DNA from 2 places in the Pseudomonas triclosanedens genome. Region 2 is predicted to be linked to the other one. Evidence: predicted binding sites of a transcription regulator. Region 2 holds the regulator's gene; the other holds the start of a gene.
The links. Region 2 encodes sigma-54, which starts transcription at its own class of promoters, with help from an activator protein. Its sites were predicted from a motif close to ANTGGCATNNANNTTGCTNT; they were not measured.
Positions count from the first base shown of each region.

Region 1: a site for sigma-54 is predicted at 4,448-4,467, ahead of glnK (P-II family nitrogen regulator). Genes of this name have one in related genera too.

Region 1 covers NZ_CP113432.1:5,954,040-5,961,763, reverse strand. The annotation lists gene OU419_RS27590 (aminotransferase-like domain-containing protein) at 1-1,183, opposite strand, end outside; gene OU419_RS27585 (DUF1127 domain-containing protein) at 1,369-1,599, shown strand; gene OU419_RS27580 (M15 family metallopeptidase) at 1,741-2,430, shown strand; gene OU419_RS27575 (YifB family Mg chelatase-like AAA ATPase) at 2,449-3,939, opposite strand; gene OU419_RS27570 (accessory factor UbiK family protein) at 3,976-4,242, opposite strand; gene glnK (P-II family nitrogen regulator) at 4,666-5,004, shown strand; gene OU419_RS27560 (ammonium transporter) at 5,045-6,379, shown strand; gene OU419_RS27555 (secondary thiamine-phosphate synthase enzyme YjbQ) at 6,486-6,911, shown strand; gene sutA (transcriptional regulator SutA) at 6,989-7,315, shown strand; gene OU419_RS27545 (HAD family hydrolase) at 7,413-7,724, opposite strand, start outside.
Region 2 covers NZ_CP113432.1:1,166,454-1,174,177, reverse strand. The annotation lists gene mlaD (outer membrane lipid asymmetry maintenance protein MlaD) at 1-110, opposite strand, end outside; gene mlaE (lipid asymmetry maintenance ABC transporter permease subunit MlaE) at 110-907, opposite strand; gene OU419_RS05535 (ATP-binding cassette domain-containing protein) at 907-1,716, opposite strand; gene OU419_RS05530 (KpsF/GutQ family sugar-phosphate isomerase) at 1,961-2,935, shown strand; gene OU419_RS05525 (KdsC family phosphatase) at 2,936-3,460, shown strand; gene lptC (LPS export ABC transporter periplasmic protein LptC) at 3,469-4,041, shown strand; gene lptA (lipopolysaccharide transport periplasmic protein LptA) at 4,028-4,564, shown strand; gene lptB (LPS export ABC transporter ATP-binding protein) at 4,564-5,289, shown strand; gene OU419_RS05505 (RNA polymerase factor sigma-54) at 5,528-7,030, shown strand; gene hpf (ribosome hibernation-promoting factor, HPF/YfiA family) at 7,109-7,417, shown strand; gene ptsN (PTS IIA-like nitrogen regulatory protein PtsN) at 7,428-7,724, shown strand, end outside.

The DNA of each region.
Region 1 (7,724 bases), 1.5 Mb from region 2:
GGCTGGCCTGGGTGCCATCCGGAAAATAGCGGCTCACCCATTCGGTCATCAGGTCGCGATGGCGCTGGTACTGCGCGCGCATCCGACGGATGTGCGGCTCGTAGTGGCCGCCGCCGACGAATTCGGCCAGGGCCATCTGCGGTTGTGGTGCGCAGGTGCCGCTGGCGATGTACTTGAAATGCAGGATGCGGTCCAGATAGCGCCCCGGCACCACCCAGCCGGTGCGCAGGCCCGGCGCGACGGTCTTGGAGAAGGAGCTGGCCAGCAGCACGCGGTCGTCGGTATCGAAGGACTTGATGCTGCGCGGGCGCGGGAAGGCGTAGGCCAGTTCGCCGTAGACGTCGTCTTCGAGGATCGGCACGTCGTAGCGCGCCGCCAGGGTCAGCAGGGCGCGTTTGCGGGCGTCGGGCATGATGTAGCCCAGCGGGTTGTTGCAGTTGGGCGTGAGCAGGATCAGCTTCACCGGCCATTGCTCCATCGCCAGCTCCAGCGCTTCGAGGCTGACGCCGTTGATCGGGTCGGTGGGGATCTCAAGCGCCTTCAGGCCATGCGCCTTCAGCGCCTGCATGGCACCGTGGAAGCTCGGCGAGTCGATGGCGACGATGTCTCCCGGTTGGCAGATGGCGCGCAGGGTGATGGCGAGCGCTTCCTGGCAGCCGGTGGTGATGACGATCTCGCTGGGCGGCACCTGGCAGCCGGAGTCCAGCATCAACCGGGCGATCTGCTCGCGCAGCTCCAGCGAGCCCTGTATGCCTTCGTAGCCAAGGCTGCGCAGATCTGTACGGCGTGCCGCGTGAACCATTGCGCGTTGCAGCGGTTTGAGCGACGGGCTGGCGATATCTGGCGTGCCCCTGCCCAGCTGGACGAAATTGCCGCCGGGCGCGCGCCGGACCTGCTCCAGCACCTGGTCCCACTGGGAGATTTCCACCGGCCGCTGTACCGGGCGGGTCATGGCCGGCAACGGTGGAAGCTGGCGCCGTTCGGGGACGAAGTAGCCGGACTTGGGCCGTGGTTCGACCAGCCCGGAATCCTCGAGGACGCGGTACGCCTGCTGCACGGTACTGATGCTGACGCCATGTTCGTCGCTCAAGGCCCGTACCGATGGCAGGCGGTCGCCCGGGCGGTAAAGGCCTTGTTCGATACGCGCCCCGATTGTCTCGGCCAGTTGTGCATAGCGTTTCATGACAGAACTCCTGCGCGGACCCAATTTCGTAGTAACCAGTACAGATCAGGCAAAAATACGCCATTCAGAGTGCTTCTGCTGTTTTCTGTATGGGTAAAATCTCAATTTGTTGAGTCTGTAATGCTTTTTGCCGAATCGTCACTCTGTTCCCAGGTTCAACGGGCCAGTAACAGAGGAGCGATGGCATGACCGGAATGAGCGATGTACGACTGACCCTGTACCAGCAGGAATTGCTGGAAATCCGCGACGGCAGCGTGGCGTCTCGCGGCCCGCAGGAAAATCGCTGGCGCCAGTTCTGGCGGCGGGTGCGTACCCGCAAGCAACTGCTCGAACTCAGCGACGAGCAACTGCGTGATATCGGTGTCAGCCGCGAGCAGGCCCGGCTGGAAGCAATGCGACCGTTCTGGCGCTGCTGATTGGCGATACCCCCGACTGTGATCGGAATCCATGCCTTTCGAACCTGATAGATTGCTGCGTGTGCTTCAGCGCAAGCGTTGAATGAACAGGGTCGCGTCCGTGGATGCGGGGTTCGAGAGATCGGTTTGGGTGAAAGGTTCATGCTGAATGAGCTGGAGTTGACGGGCAGGGCTCGAACTCACGTGGTGCAATTGTCGGAACCGCGCTTCGCAGCACAGCCCGAAGCTGCATCGGCTTTCATGGATATGCGAGAGGCTGCCCGTCGCGACGGTATCGATCTTTTACCTGTCAGTAGTTTTCGGGATTTCCGTACTCAGCTTCGCATCTGGAACGGCAAGTTCAGCGGCAGTAAGCCGCTGTATGACATGCAGGGTCGCCCCCGCGACTTCAGCCTGCTGTCAGCGACCGAGATCATCCACTGCATCCTGAACTGGTCCGCATTACCCGGCGGAAGCCGGCACCAATGGGGAACGGAGATCGACGTGGTGGATGGCGCTGCGATGCCTCCCGGCTACGTCCCGCAGTTGCTGCCCGAGGAAGTTGCCCCCGGCGGCCTGTTCCGGGGATTGCACCAATGGCTCGACGCAAACATGGCCGCATACGGTTTCTTCCGGCCTTACCGGTACTTCAAGGGGGGCATGTACCCGGAGCCGTGGCATCTCAGCTATGCGCCTCTGTCCGTACCGGCCCTGAGCCAGGTTTCGGTCGAGTTGCTGGCCGAGGCGTTAAGCGGCGCTGACATCCTCGGCAAAGACCTGGTGCTGGAGATGCTCCCCGATATCTACCGCGACCACATCCTCAACATCGTGGCGCCTGACGATCAGGGCTGACTGCCTCTGGCGTTCCGCTCAATGCCCCGCGCGGTATTGCAGCGCTTCGGCGAGGTGGGGGCGTTGGATGGCGTCCATCTGCTGCAGATCGGCGAGGGTGCGCGCTACCTTGAGAATCCGGTGCAGGGCCCGTAGCGAGAGGTTCAGGCGTTCGCCGGCTTTCTCCAGCCAGGACTGGTCTTCGGCGGTCAATGCACAGAATTGGTGCATTCTCTTCAGGTCGAGAAAGGCGTTCGCGCAGCCTTGCCGAGCCAGTTGGCGCTGCCGCGCGGAGGCGACCTGACGGGCGATTTCGGCGCTGGGTGTGCCCGGAGCGCTGGGAGCGAGGCTGGTACTTTCGCGGCTGACGGTGAGGTGCAGGTCGATCCGGTCCAGCAGCGGGCCGGAAAGCTTGGCGCGATAGCGCTGGATCTGCTCCGGCGAACAGCGGCAGCGGCCACTCGGATCGCCAAGATATCCACAGGGGCAGGGGTTCATCGCCGCCACCAACTGGAAGCGTGCCGGGAAGCACACACGGCCATTGGCGCGGGCGATGACGATCTCGCCGCTCTCCAGCGGCTCGCGCAGTACCTCCAGCACCTTGCGGTCGAACTCCGGCAATTCGTCGAGGAACAGCACACCTTCGTGGGCCAGTGTTATCTCGCCGGGTTGCGGGCGGCTACCCCCACCGACCAGTGCTGGCGCGGATGCGGTGTGGTGAGGCTGGCGGAACGGTCGTTGTGGCCAGTGGGTGAGCGGCCCGCGCCCCGCGACGGAGTGGATTGCCGCCACCTGCAGGGCCTCGTCTTCATCCAGCGGCGGCAGCAGGCCGGGCAGGCGGCTGGCCAGCAGCGTCTTGCCGGTACCCGGAGGGCCGCTGAACAACAGGTTATGAGCGCCGGCCGCTGCTACCAGCAATGCGCGCTTGGCCGCCGCCTGCCCCTGGACGTCGGCGAGATCGGGGTAGGGCGGAGTGGCGCGCATCAAGCCCTGTGCTTCGTAAGGCTGGAGCGCTGCCTGGCCACTGAAATGGGCTGCCAGTTCCAGCAGATGATTCACTGCGAGGACCCGCAGGCCGCTGGCGAGACTGGCTTCCTCGGCGTTTTCCCGAGGTACCACCAGGGTGCGCCCTGCCGCGCGAGCGGCGAGGGCAGCAGGCAGCACGCCCTGGACCGGCCGCAGGCTGCCCGACAGCGCGAGTTCGCCGAGGCATTCCAATGTATCGAGGCCGCTGGCGCTGGCGAGCTGGCCGCTGGCGGCAAGGATGCCCAGCGCAATGGCCAGGTCGAAGCGCGCACCGTCCTTCGGCAGGTCGGCGGGCGCGAGATTGAGGGTGATGCGGCGCGCGGGAAAGTCGAAACCGGAGTTGAGCAGCGCGCTGCGAACGCGGTCCTTGCTCTCCTTGACGGCAGTTTCCGGCAGGCCAACCAGGGTCAGCGACGGCAGGCCGTTGGCCAGATGCACCTCGACGGTGACAGCGGGCGCCTCGACGCCGACCTGGGCTCGGCTATGGACGATGGCCAGCGACATGGATCGGTCCTTGATCGCATGCCACCCGCGCGGGACTTACCTGGCGTCGGCGGGCGGCGAGAGTTTGCTTTCCAGTTCCGCGACTTTTGCCTCCAGTGCTTCGAGGCGGGCGCGGGTTCGGGCGAGTACCACCATCTGGCTGTCGAACTCGTCACGGCTGACCAGGTCGAGCTTGCTGAAGGCACTCTGCATCAGAACCTTGAACTGAGCTTCCAGCTCGGCCTTCGGCAGGGGCGACTCGCCACCGAACAGGCGTCCGGCTTGTTGGCTGATGGCATCGAGGAAGGCTTTGGGCGGCAGCATGGTTCTGGGTTCCGGATTGAATCAGGCGAGGAGTCTATCACGCAGCGACTCTCGGCTGCGGCAGCGCGCACAGTGAAGGGTTGCACGCTTTTTGAGCAATGTGCTCGCGCGGTGTGCGCGCTTTCGGTGCGGCTGGCGCCGGCTGGCGAATGGCCAGAAACCGCGCGTTTACGCCAAGTGGCTGAAAGCACGGGTATTTCGTTGAACTGGCAAGGTTCATGCTTTGGGGCAGATATGGCGTGCACCGGTGCAGTTCCGGTGCTGCAGGCGAGGCGGGGGATCGCATCGCGAGAAGCGGCTGGATAAGAGTCGGAATGCTGAAGTAGGGCCGCCGACGCATTACAAAAGCCAGACACTGCGCTTAGACTTGTCCCGGGTTCGTTCTTCCTGGGGCGAGTCCACCAAAACACGGGAGAGAGTTTCATGAAGCTAGTCACAGCCATCATCAAGCCGTTCAAGCTGGACGACGTCCGTGAGTCGCTGTCCGAGATCGGCGTGCAGGGCATCACTGTGACCGAAGTCAAAGGCTTCGGCAGGCAGAAAGGCCACACCGAGCTGTACCGTGGCGCGGAATACGTCGTCGATTTCCTGCCCAAGGTGAAGATCGACGTCGCCATCGCCGATGACCAGCTCGACCGCGTTATCGAAGCCATCACCAAGGCCGCCAATACCGGGAAAATCGGTGACGGCAAGATTTTCGTCGTAAATCTGGAACAGGCCATTCGTATCCGTACCGGCGAAACCGGCACCGACGCGATCTAAGCCCAGCCAACACCGAACCCACGCCCCAGGAGAAACAACAATGACTCTGCGCAGATACGCAGGGCTAGGCGCCCTATTGCCTCTCGCAATGCCCGGACTGACACTGGCCGATGAGGCCGCGGCCCCCGTCCTGAACAGCGGTGACACCGCCTGGATGCTGATTTCCAGCGCGCTTGTGCTGCTGATGACCATCCCTGGCCTAGCACTCTTCTACGGCGGTATGGTGCGTGCCAAGAACGTGCTGTCGATCATGATGCAGTGCTTCGCGATCACCGCGCTGATCAGCATCCTCTGGGTTGTCTACGGCTACAGCCTGGCCTTCGATACCGTCGGCATGGAAAAGGGCGTGGTCAACTTCGCGTCCTTCGTTGGCGGTCTGGACAAGGCGTTCCTCAGCGGCCTGACCAGCACTGGCCTGACGTCCGCTGCCGCGCTGTTCCCCGAGAGCGTCTTCGTGATGTTCCAGATGACCTTCGCGATCATCACGCCGGCCCTGATCGTCGGCGCCTTCGCCGAGCGCATGAAGTTTTCCGCCATGCTGATCTTCACCGCCCTGTGGTTCACCCTGGTCTACGCGCCGATCGCCCATATGGTGTGGAGCGGCGACGGCGGCCTGATGTGGGACTGGGGCGTGCTGGACTTCGCCGGCGGCACCGTGGTGCACATCAACGCAGGTATTGCCGGCCTGGTCGCCTGCCTGGTTCTGGGCAAGCGCAAGGGCTACCCGACCGCCGCAATGGCGCCGCACAACCTGGGTTACACCCTGATCGGCGCGGCGCTGCTGTGGATCGGCTGGTTCGGCTTCAACGCCGGTTCCGCCGCCGCCGCCAACGGCACTGCCGGCATGGCCATGCTGGTCACCCAGATCGCCACCGCCGCCGCCGCTCTGGGCTGGATGTTCGCCGAGTGGATCACCCACGGTAAGCCGAGCGCCCTGGGCATCGCTTCCGGCGTGGTTGCCGGTCTGGTCGCTATCACCCCGGCCGCCGGTACCTGCGGCCCGATGGGCGCCATCGTGATCGGCCTGGCGGCGGGTGTGATCTGCTTCTTTGCCGCCACCAGCCTCAAGCGTGCCGTGGGCTACGACGACTCCCTGGACGCCTTCGGCGTGCATGCCGTCGGCGGTATCGTCGGCGCACTGCTGACCGGCGTGTTCGCGGCTCCGGCCCTGGGCGGCTTCGGTACCGTGACCGACATCGGCGCCCAGTTGTTCACCCAGTTCAAGGGTGTGGCCTTCACCATCGTCTACACCGGTATCGTCAGCTTCGTGATCCTCAAGGTCCTGGATCTGGTCATGGGGCTGCGCGTCACCGAGGAAGAGGAAACCGTGGGTCTGGACCTCTCCCTGCACAACGAGCGTGGCTACAACCTGTAAACGTTCGCGCAAGTTCGACGAAGGGCGCCCTCGGGCGCCCTTTGTTTTTTCGTACGCCACGCTAGAATGCGCGCGCATCACCGTCCGACTCGGAGGCGAGAACGCCATGTGGCAGCAGAGGGTCATTACCCTGCGCCCTCGTTCGCGAGGCTTTCACCTGATCACCGACGAGCTACTGGCGGCGCTGCCGGAACTGGCAGCGTGTCGCGTGGGCCTGTTGCATCTGCTGTTGCAGCACACCTCGGCATCGCTGACGGTGAACGAAAATGCCGACCCCTCGGTACGCCGCGACTTCGAGCGATTTTTCAATCGCCTGGTGCCGCAGGACGAGGGCGGCTATGAACACGATTACGAAGGCCCCGACGATTTGCCGGCGCACTTCAAGGCCAGCCTGCTGGGCTGCCAACTGACACTGCCGATCCAGAATGGCCACTTGGCAATGGGCACCTGGCAGGGTATCTATCTCGGCGAGCACCGTGACCACGGCGGCCCGCGCAGAGTGTTGGCGACCTGGCAGGGCGAGCTTGTATGAATTTTTTCCGGCAGCGTTCGTCAAAGTGCGCAGCTGGGCTATAACTAACCTGCTTTGCAGCACCATGAGGTTGAACAATGAGCGACGAAGAACTGGAACAGGATGAGCTGGATGGCGGCGACGAGGACGACGGCGAGGAGCTCGCTGCGGCCGATGACGGCGAAGCCGATGGCAGCGATGGGGATGAAGCCCCTTCTTCTTCCGGCGGTGGCAAGAAAGCCAAGGCCGCGGTAGAGGAAGAGGAACTGCCCTCGATCGAAGCCAAGCAGAAGGAGCGTGATGCCTTGGCCAAGGCGATGGAGGATTTCCTCAGTCGCGGCGGCAAGGTGCAGGAGATCGAACCCAATGTGGTCGCCGATCCGCCGAAGAAGCCGGACAGCAAGTACGGCAGCCGCCCCATCTGATGTGACATGAAAAAGCCCCGCCATTCCCGGGAGGGAGTGGCGGGGCTTTTTCATGCCTGTCCGTTCTCCACCGTCTCATGGCGATGGAGTGGGTGCCTCACAGCCTGGCCAGCACTCCTGGAAGCTCCGCCAGGTTGTGGATGATCGCGCTGGGCGCTTCCTCGCCGTCCCATTCCTTACGGCTGGGGTTGAACCAGACAGCCTTCATGCCGGCGCGCCGCGCGCCGGCGACGTCGTCGCTGGGGTGGTCGCCGATATGTACCGCATGCTCCGCCTCTACGCCTCCACGGCGTAGGGCTTCCTGGAACGGATGCGGGTCGGGCTTGCCGACGCCCAGTTCCTCCGCGCAGAGGGCGAAGCGGAAGTAGTCGGCCAGGCCCAGGCGGCGCACATCGGCATTACCGTTGGT
Region 2 (7,724 bases):
CCTGTGTTGCCGATGGTCAGCCCGCTGACCCGCAGGGCCAGCAGCAGCAGGGCCAGCAGACCGGCCAGAATGAACAGGCCTACACCAATTTCCAGGGTGCGGGTTTGCATCAGAAGTCTCCAAACATCAAAGCGGTCAGGATGAAGTCCAACCCCAGCACAGCCAGGGAGGCATAGACTACGGTGCGCGTCGTTGCGCGACTGATACCTTCCGAGGTGGGCTCGCAGTCATAGCCCTGGAAGACGGCGATCCATGTCACCACGAAGGCGAACACCACGCTCTTGATCACGCCGTTGAGCACGTCCTTGGTGAACTGCACGCTGTTCTGCATGTTCGACCAGTATGAGCCGTCATAGACGCCCAGCCAGTCCACCGCAACCAGAGCGCCGCCCCAGATGCCCACGACACTAAAGATAGCGGCCAGCAGCGGCATGGAAATGAAACCTGCCCACAGACGCGGCGCAATGATGTACTTGAGCGGGTCGACGCCGATCATTTCCAGGCTCGACAGTTGTTCGGTGGACTTCATGTTGCCGATCTCGGCGGTCAGCGCGGAACCTGCACGTCCTGCGAACAACAGACCGGTCACCACCGGCCCCAGTTCACGCAGCAGCGTCAGCGCCACCATCTGGCCGACGGCCTGCTCGGAACCATAGCTCGCCAGGATGTTGTAGCCCTGCAGCGCCAGCACCATGCCGATGAACAGCCCGGAAACCACGATGATTGCCAGGGACAGCACACCTACGGAGTACAACTGCTTGATCAGCAACTGGAAAGCGCCGCTGTGCACGCCGCGTCCGAAGATCGCATGCACCAGGAACAGGGTGGAACGGCCGAGCGCCTCGAGAACATCGAGGCCCGCGCGCCCGAGCAGACGGACTCGCTCGAGCGGTGAAGTCTTGCGCATCAGCGTTCTCCCAGCAGATCGACGCGATAATCGCGGGCAGGATAATGGAACGGCACCGGGCCATCGGGGATGCCTTTCATGAACTGGCGCACCCGCGGATCGTCGAGCTGCTGCAGGTCCGCCGGAGTGCCGTGACCCAGCACACGACCATCGCCGACGATATAGATGTAGTCGGCGATGCTCGCGGTTTCCGCCAGGTCGTGCGACACCACGATACTGGTGATGCCCAGGGCATCGTTGAGCAGGCGGATCAGGCGCACCAGAACGCCCATCGCAATGGGGTCCTGCCCCACGAAGGGCTCGTCGTACATGAGGATCTGCGGGTCCAGCGCAATCGCACGCGCCAGTGCCACACGACGCTTCATGCCGCCGGAAAGTTCGTCCGGCATCAGGTCCACAGCCCCGCGCAGTCCAACGGCCTGCAACTTCATCAGGACGATGTCGCGAATCATCTCGTCCGGCAACTGCGTATGCACCCGCAGCGGGAAGGCAACGTTCTCGTAGACATCGAGGTCGGTGAACAGCGCGCCACTCTGGAACAGCACGCCGAACTGCTTGCGCATGTCGAACAGGTCGCCACGGCTGAGGGTGGGGAGATTCTGCCCGTTGACCCACACTTCGCCCTTGGCCGGGCGCAACTGGGCGGCGATCAGCCGCAGCAGGGTTGTCTTGCCGCACCCTGACGGCCCCATGATCCCGGTGACCTTGCCACGCGGAATGCGGATGTCCACGTTATTGAATATCGCACGCTGCCCGCGCTTGAAGGTCAGGCCCTTCAGCTCGACGGCGTATTGGTCGTTCGTGCTCATAGAACTCCTTGCATCACGGCGCTGTCCCTGTATGCCTGCCACCCCACGGCAAAAGTGTGACACGGCGCGACAGTCCGAACGGCCGCGAACTATAGCACTCCGGCAAGCGGCGCCCCAAGGGTCGGGGCACGCTTCGTTAAGGCAATGTTCAGCAAAATACGATCACATTGAGAATGTGTGTGATGAGCCTTTGGCGCTTTCCCGTTATAATCTCGCCCTTCATTTCGCCCCACGCCTTTCGAACATGAGCCAGAATCACGATTTCATCCACTCGGCGCAACGCACAATTCGTCTTGAGCGCGACGCCGTGGACTCACTGCTGGCGCGCATCGGCGCGAATTTCACCCACGCCTGCGAACTGCTGCTGGCCTGCAAGGGCCGCGTGGTCGTGGTCGGCATGGGCAAGTCCGGCCATGTCGGCAACAAGATAGCCGCCACCCTCGCCAGCACGGGCACGCCGTCGTTCTTCGTGCATCCCGCCGAGGCGAGTCACGGCGACATGGGCATGATCACCCGCGATGACGTAGTAATCGCCCTATCCAACTCCGGCTCGACCGCCGAAATCGTCACACTGCTGCCGCTGATCAAACGCCTGGGCATCACCCTTATCAGCATGACCGGCAACCCGGAATCGCCGCTGGCCAAAGCTGCGGTCGTCAACCTGGACGCCAGCGTCGAGCAGGAAGCCTGCCCGCTGAACCTCGCCCCCACATCCTCCACAACGGTTTCGCTGGTGCTCGGCGATGCGCTGGCAATCGCCCTGCTGGAAGCCCGCGGCTTCACCGCCGAGGATTTCGCCTTCTCGCACCCGGGCGGCGCTCTTGGCCGCCGGCTGCTGCTCAAGGTCGAGAATGTCATGCACGTCGGCGAAGAACTGCCACAGGTTCTGCTGGGCACCTCGCTCAGCGGCGCGCTGCTGGAAATGACCCGCAAGGGCCTGGGCATGACCATCGTGCTCGACGACAAGGGTAAACTGGCCGGCATCTTCACCGACGGCGACCTGCGCCGCACCCTGGACAAGGGTCTGGATGTCCGCCAGGTGAATATCGAGCAGGTCATGACCGTGCACGGAAAGACTGCACGTCCGGACATGCTGGCTGCCGAAGCCCTGAAGATCATGGATGACCACAAGATCAGCGTTCTCGTCGTGGTCGACGAGCAAGACAATCCGGTAGGTGTCCTGCATATCCACGATCTGACCCGCGCGGGAGTGATCTGAATGAGCGCCGACCTGCTGCAGCGCGCCAAGGCCGTCCGCCTGGCGGTGTTCGACGTCGATGGTGTTCTTACCGACGGCAAGCTCTACTTCCTGCCCGATGGCAGTGAATTCAAGACTTTCAATACCTTGGACGGCCACGGCATCAAGATGCTGATCGCCTCCGGCGTACGTACCGCGATCATCACCGGACGCAAGAGCCCAGTGGTCGAACTGCGGGCGCAGAACCTGGGAATCCATCACCTGTACCAGGGCCGCGAAGACAAGCTGGTCGCCCTCGACCATCTGCTGGCCGAACTCGGTCTAGGCTATGAAGAGGTCGCCTACCTGGGCGATGATCTGCCCGACCTGCCGGCGATTCGCCGCGCCGGGCTGGGCATGGCGGTGGCCAGCGCCGACCCGTTCGTCCGCCAGCACGCCGACGGCGTTACCCAGGCGCGCGGTGGCGAAGGTGCCGCACGTGAGTTCTGCGAGCTGATCCTGCGCGCCCAGGGCAATCTCGAAGCCGCGCAAAGCGCGTACCTCTAGAGCCGAACATGCCCAAGACACTCCGCCAGAAACTGCTGCTCGTCCTGATAGCCATCCTGCTGATCGCGCTTGGCTATTACTGGAACGTCCGCCTGGACTTCAACGAGCGCCAGATCAAGTCGCAGACCAGCGACGCAATCGATTTCTATGCGGTGAACGCGCACAGCGTTCAATACCGCGCCGACGGCAGTCTCGCCTACGAGATGACCGCGGAGAAGCTGGAACACCTGAAAGCAACCGATGTGACGATGGTGACCACCCCCGACCTGTTCTTCTATCGCGAACAGGAAGCGGAGCCGTGGCACGTACAGAGCGTCCGCGCCGAAGTAGGCCCAGAAGGCAAGCAGGTCGAATTGATCGACGACGTGCGAGTGGCCCGCACCGACGCGCAGAACCGCACGCTGCTGCTCAACACTACCCGCATGACGGTGTTCCCGGACAAGGACTATGCGCAGACTGACCAGCCGGTGAAAATCACCGAACCCAACGGTGTGACCACGGCGAATGGAATGAAAGCGTATCTGAAAGACAGCCGGATGATCCTGCTGTCCAACGTAAGAGGTCAGCATGAGGCTCGTTAACACCCTTCCCCTTCTCCTCAGCCTCGCCGCCGCCATCGGCAGTCCGGCCACCTGGGCACTGCCCACCGACCGCGAACAACCCATTCGCGTTCAGGCCGACAGCGCCGAGCTGGACGACAAGCAAGGTGTCGCCGTCTACCGCGGCGATGTGGTGGTGACCCAGGGCAGCATGAAGCTGACCGGCAATACCGTCACGCTCAAACAGAACAAGAATGGCGATATCGAGGTCGTCACCTCGGTGGGCAAACCCGCCTATTTCGAGCAGAAGCCCGCGCCGGAGAAAGAAATCACCAAGGCCTACGGCCTGACGATCCAGTACTTCGTCACCCAGAACCGCGTCGTGCTGATCGACCAGGCGAAGGTGATTCAGGAAGGCAATACCTTCGAAGGCGAGAAGATCGTCTATGACACCCAGCGCCAGATCGTCAACGCAGGCCGTGCCACGGGCACCCAGGTGACCACGCCGCGCCCGCGCATCGACATGGTCATCCAGCCCAAGAAAAAGCAGGATCAAGCGCAGTAATGGCCACGCTAACCGCCCAGCACCTCGCCAAGAGCTACAAGAGCCGGCAAGTCGTCCGCGATGTCAGCATGAGCATCGAAAGCGGACAGATCGTCGGCCTGCTCGGCCCCAACGGAGCGGGCAAGACCACCTGCTTCTACATGATCGTCGGCCTGGTCCGCGCCGACCAGGGCATAGTCCGCATCGACGACCAGGACGTCACCCACCTGCCCATGCACGGACGCGCGCGCGCCGGCATCGGCTACCTGCCCCAGGAAGCCTCGATCTTCCGCAAGCTGTCGGTGGCCGACAACATCAGCGCCATCCTCGAAACCCGCAGCGACCTCGATCGCGCCGGTCGCCAGGAAGCACTGGAAAGCCTGCTCGAGGAGTTCCACATCCACCACATCCGCGACAACCTCGGCATGAGCCTGTCCGGTGGCGAACGCCGTCGAGTGGAAATCGCCCGAGCCCTGGCCAGCTCGCCGAAGTTCATCCTGCTGGACGAACCCTTCGCTGGTGTCGACCCGATTTCCGTGGGCGATATCAAGCAGATCATCCATCACCTCAAGGCCAAGGGTATCGGTGTGCTGATCACCGACCACAACGTCCGTGAGACCCTGGACATCTGCGAAACGGCATACATCGTCAACGACGGTCAACTGATCGCCGAAGGCAGCGCCGAGAGCATCCTCGCCAACGACCTGGTGAAGGAAGTGTACCTGGGGCACGAGTTCCGCCTTTGACCCCAAGGCCGTCGCCAGGCGGCGTTCCCCGCTTTTCACACGACCCGGGACCTCACCCGGTGTCGCGCTTCGTGCCGCGCCCGGCCAGGCGGAATGCGGGGTTGTAACGAAAGGTCGACAGCCCCTAGGCAAAGCGCCCAAACTCAGGCATATAATTTGCTTCCTCGCGGCACCCCGGTGTCCGTAGTCGTGGATATGGCGCGCTTCGCGCCAGCGAACAAGGTGCCTAGTTCCAGCCATGAAACCATCGCTCGTCCTCAAGATGGGCCAGCAGCTGACGATGACTCCGCAGCTGCAACAGGCCATCCGACTGCTCCAGCTCTCGACACTGGACCTCCAACAGGAAATCCAGGAAGCCCTGGAGTCCAACCCGATGCTGGAGCGCCAGGAAGAAGGCGACGACTACGACAACAGTGATCCCCTGGCCGACGGTGACGACAGCCCCCCTTCCAGCGCCAGCGGCAATTCTCAGGACAGCTACCAGGAAAGCACCGCCCCCAACGCCGACAGCCTCGACGAGGACCAGTGGGCCGAACGCATTCCCAACGAACTGCCTGTCGACACTGCCTGGGAAGACATATATCAGACCAGTGCCAGCAGCCTGCCCAGCAACGATGATGACGAGTGGGATTTCACCTCCCGCACCTCCGCCGGCGAAAGCCTGCAAAGCCATCTGCTCTGGCAACTGAACCTGGCTCCGATGTCCGACACCGATCGCCTGATCGCCCTGAGCATCATCGACGGCATCAACGACGACGGCTATCTCGAAGAATCCCTCGACGACATCATCTCCTCCCTCGACCCGGAACTGGGCGTGGAGATGGACGAAGTGGAAGTCGTCCTGCGCCGCGTGCAGCAACTCGAACCCGCCGGCGTCGGCGCTCGCAACCTGCGCGAATGCCTGCTTCTGCAGCTTCGCCAGATGCCGGCCAATACCTACCTGCTGGCCGAAGCGCTGAAACTGGTCTCCGACCACCTCGACCTGCTGGGCAGCCGCGACTACAGCCAACTGATGCGCCGTATGAAGCTCAAGGAAGATGAGCTGCGCGAAACCATCGAACTGATCCAGTCGCTGCACCCGCGCCCCGGCTCGCAGATCGAGTCCGGCGAAGCCGAATACGTGGTGCCCGACGTCATCGTTCGCAAGCATAACGAACGCTGGCTGGTGGAACTGAACCAGGAAGCGGTGCCGCGCCTGCGGGTCAACTCGCAGTACGCCGGCCTGGTGCGCCGCGCCGACTCCAGCGCGGACAACACCTTCATGCGCAACCAGTTGCAGGAAGCGCGCTGGTTCATCAAGAGCCTGCAGAGCCGCAACGAAACGCTGATGAAGGTGGCAACTCAAATCGTCGAGCATCAGCGTGGCTTCCTCGAGTACGGAGAAGAGGCCATGAAGCCGCTGGTCCTGCACGATATCGCCGAAGCCGTGGGCATGCACGAGTCGACCATCTCGCGCGTCACTACGCAGAAATTCATGCACACGCCGCGTGGCATCTTCGAGCTGAAGTACTTCTTCTCCAGCCACGTCAGCACCTCCGAAGGTGGCGAGTGCTCCTCCACCGCGATCCGCGCGATCATCAAGAAACTGGTCGCGGCTGAAAGTCCGAAAAAGCCATTGAGTGACAGCAAGATCGCTGGTTTACTGGAGGCACAGGGCATTCAAGTGGCACGTCGCACCGTCGCCAAGTACCGGGAGTCCTTAGGGATTGCTCCCTCCAGCGAACGCAAGCGACTGGTATGACGTTGACCCACGCCAAGGTGTTCCGGCGGCAGGCCCCATAACCTGCCACTTACACACGGGCAATAAGGAGAAAGCGGTATGCAAGTCAACATCAGTGGACATCAACTGGATGTGACCGACGCCCTGCGCGACTACGTCGTCGAAAAACTCGGCAGACTGGAGCGCCACTTCGACAAGATAACCAATGTTCAGGTCATCATGGAGGTCGAGAAACTGAAGCAGAAAATCGAAGCCACCCTCCACATCGCCGGCGGCGAAGTGGTGGCCTGTGCTGAACATGAAGACATGTACGCGGCCATCGACCTGCTCACCGACAAGCTCGACCGCCAACTGATCAAGCACAAGGAAAAATACCTCGAGCGCCAACAGGGTGTTGGTGTTCGTTAACCCTCTCCCTATGATTCGACTCGAGCAAATCCTGACCCCCGGCCGTTCCCTGGTGAACGTGCCGGGCGGCAGCAAGAAACGCGTACTCGAACAAATCGCCAACCTGGTGGCTCGCGAGCTGCCAGGTTTCGATGCGCAAGACATCTTCGAAAACCTGGTGGCTCGGGAGCGCCTGGGCTCCACCGGTTTCGGCAATGGCATTGCCATTCCCCATTGCCGCCTCCCTGGCTGCCAATCGCCCATCAGTGCCATTCTCCACCTGGATTCCCCGGTCGACTTCGACGCTCTCGACGGCGCCCCGGTAGAC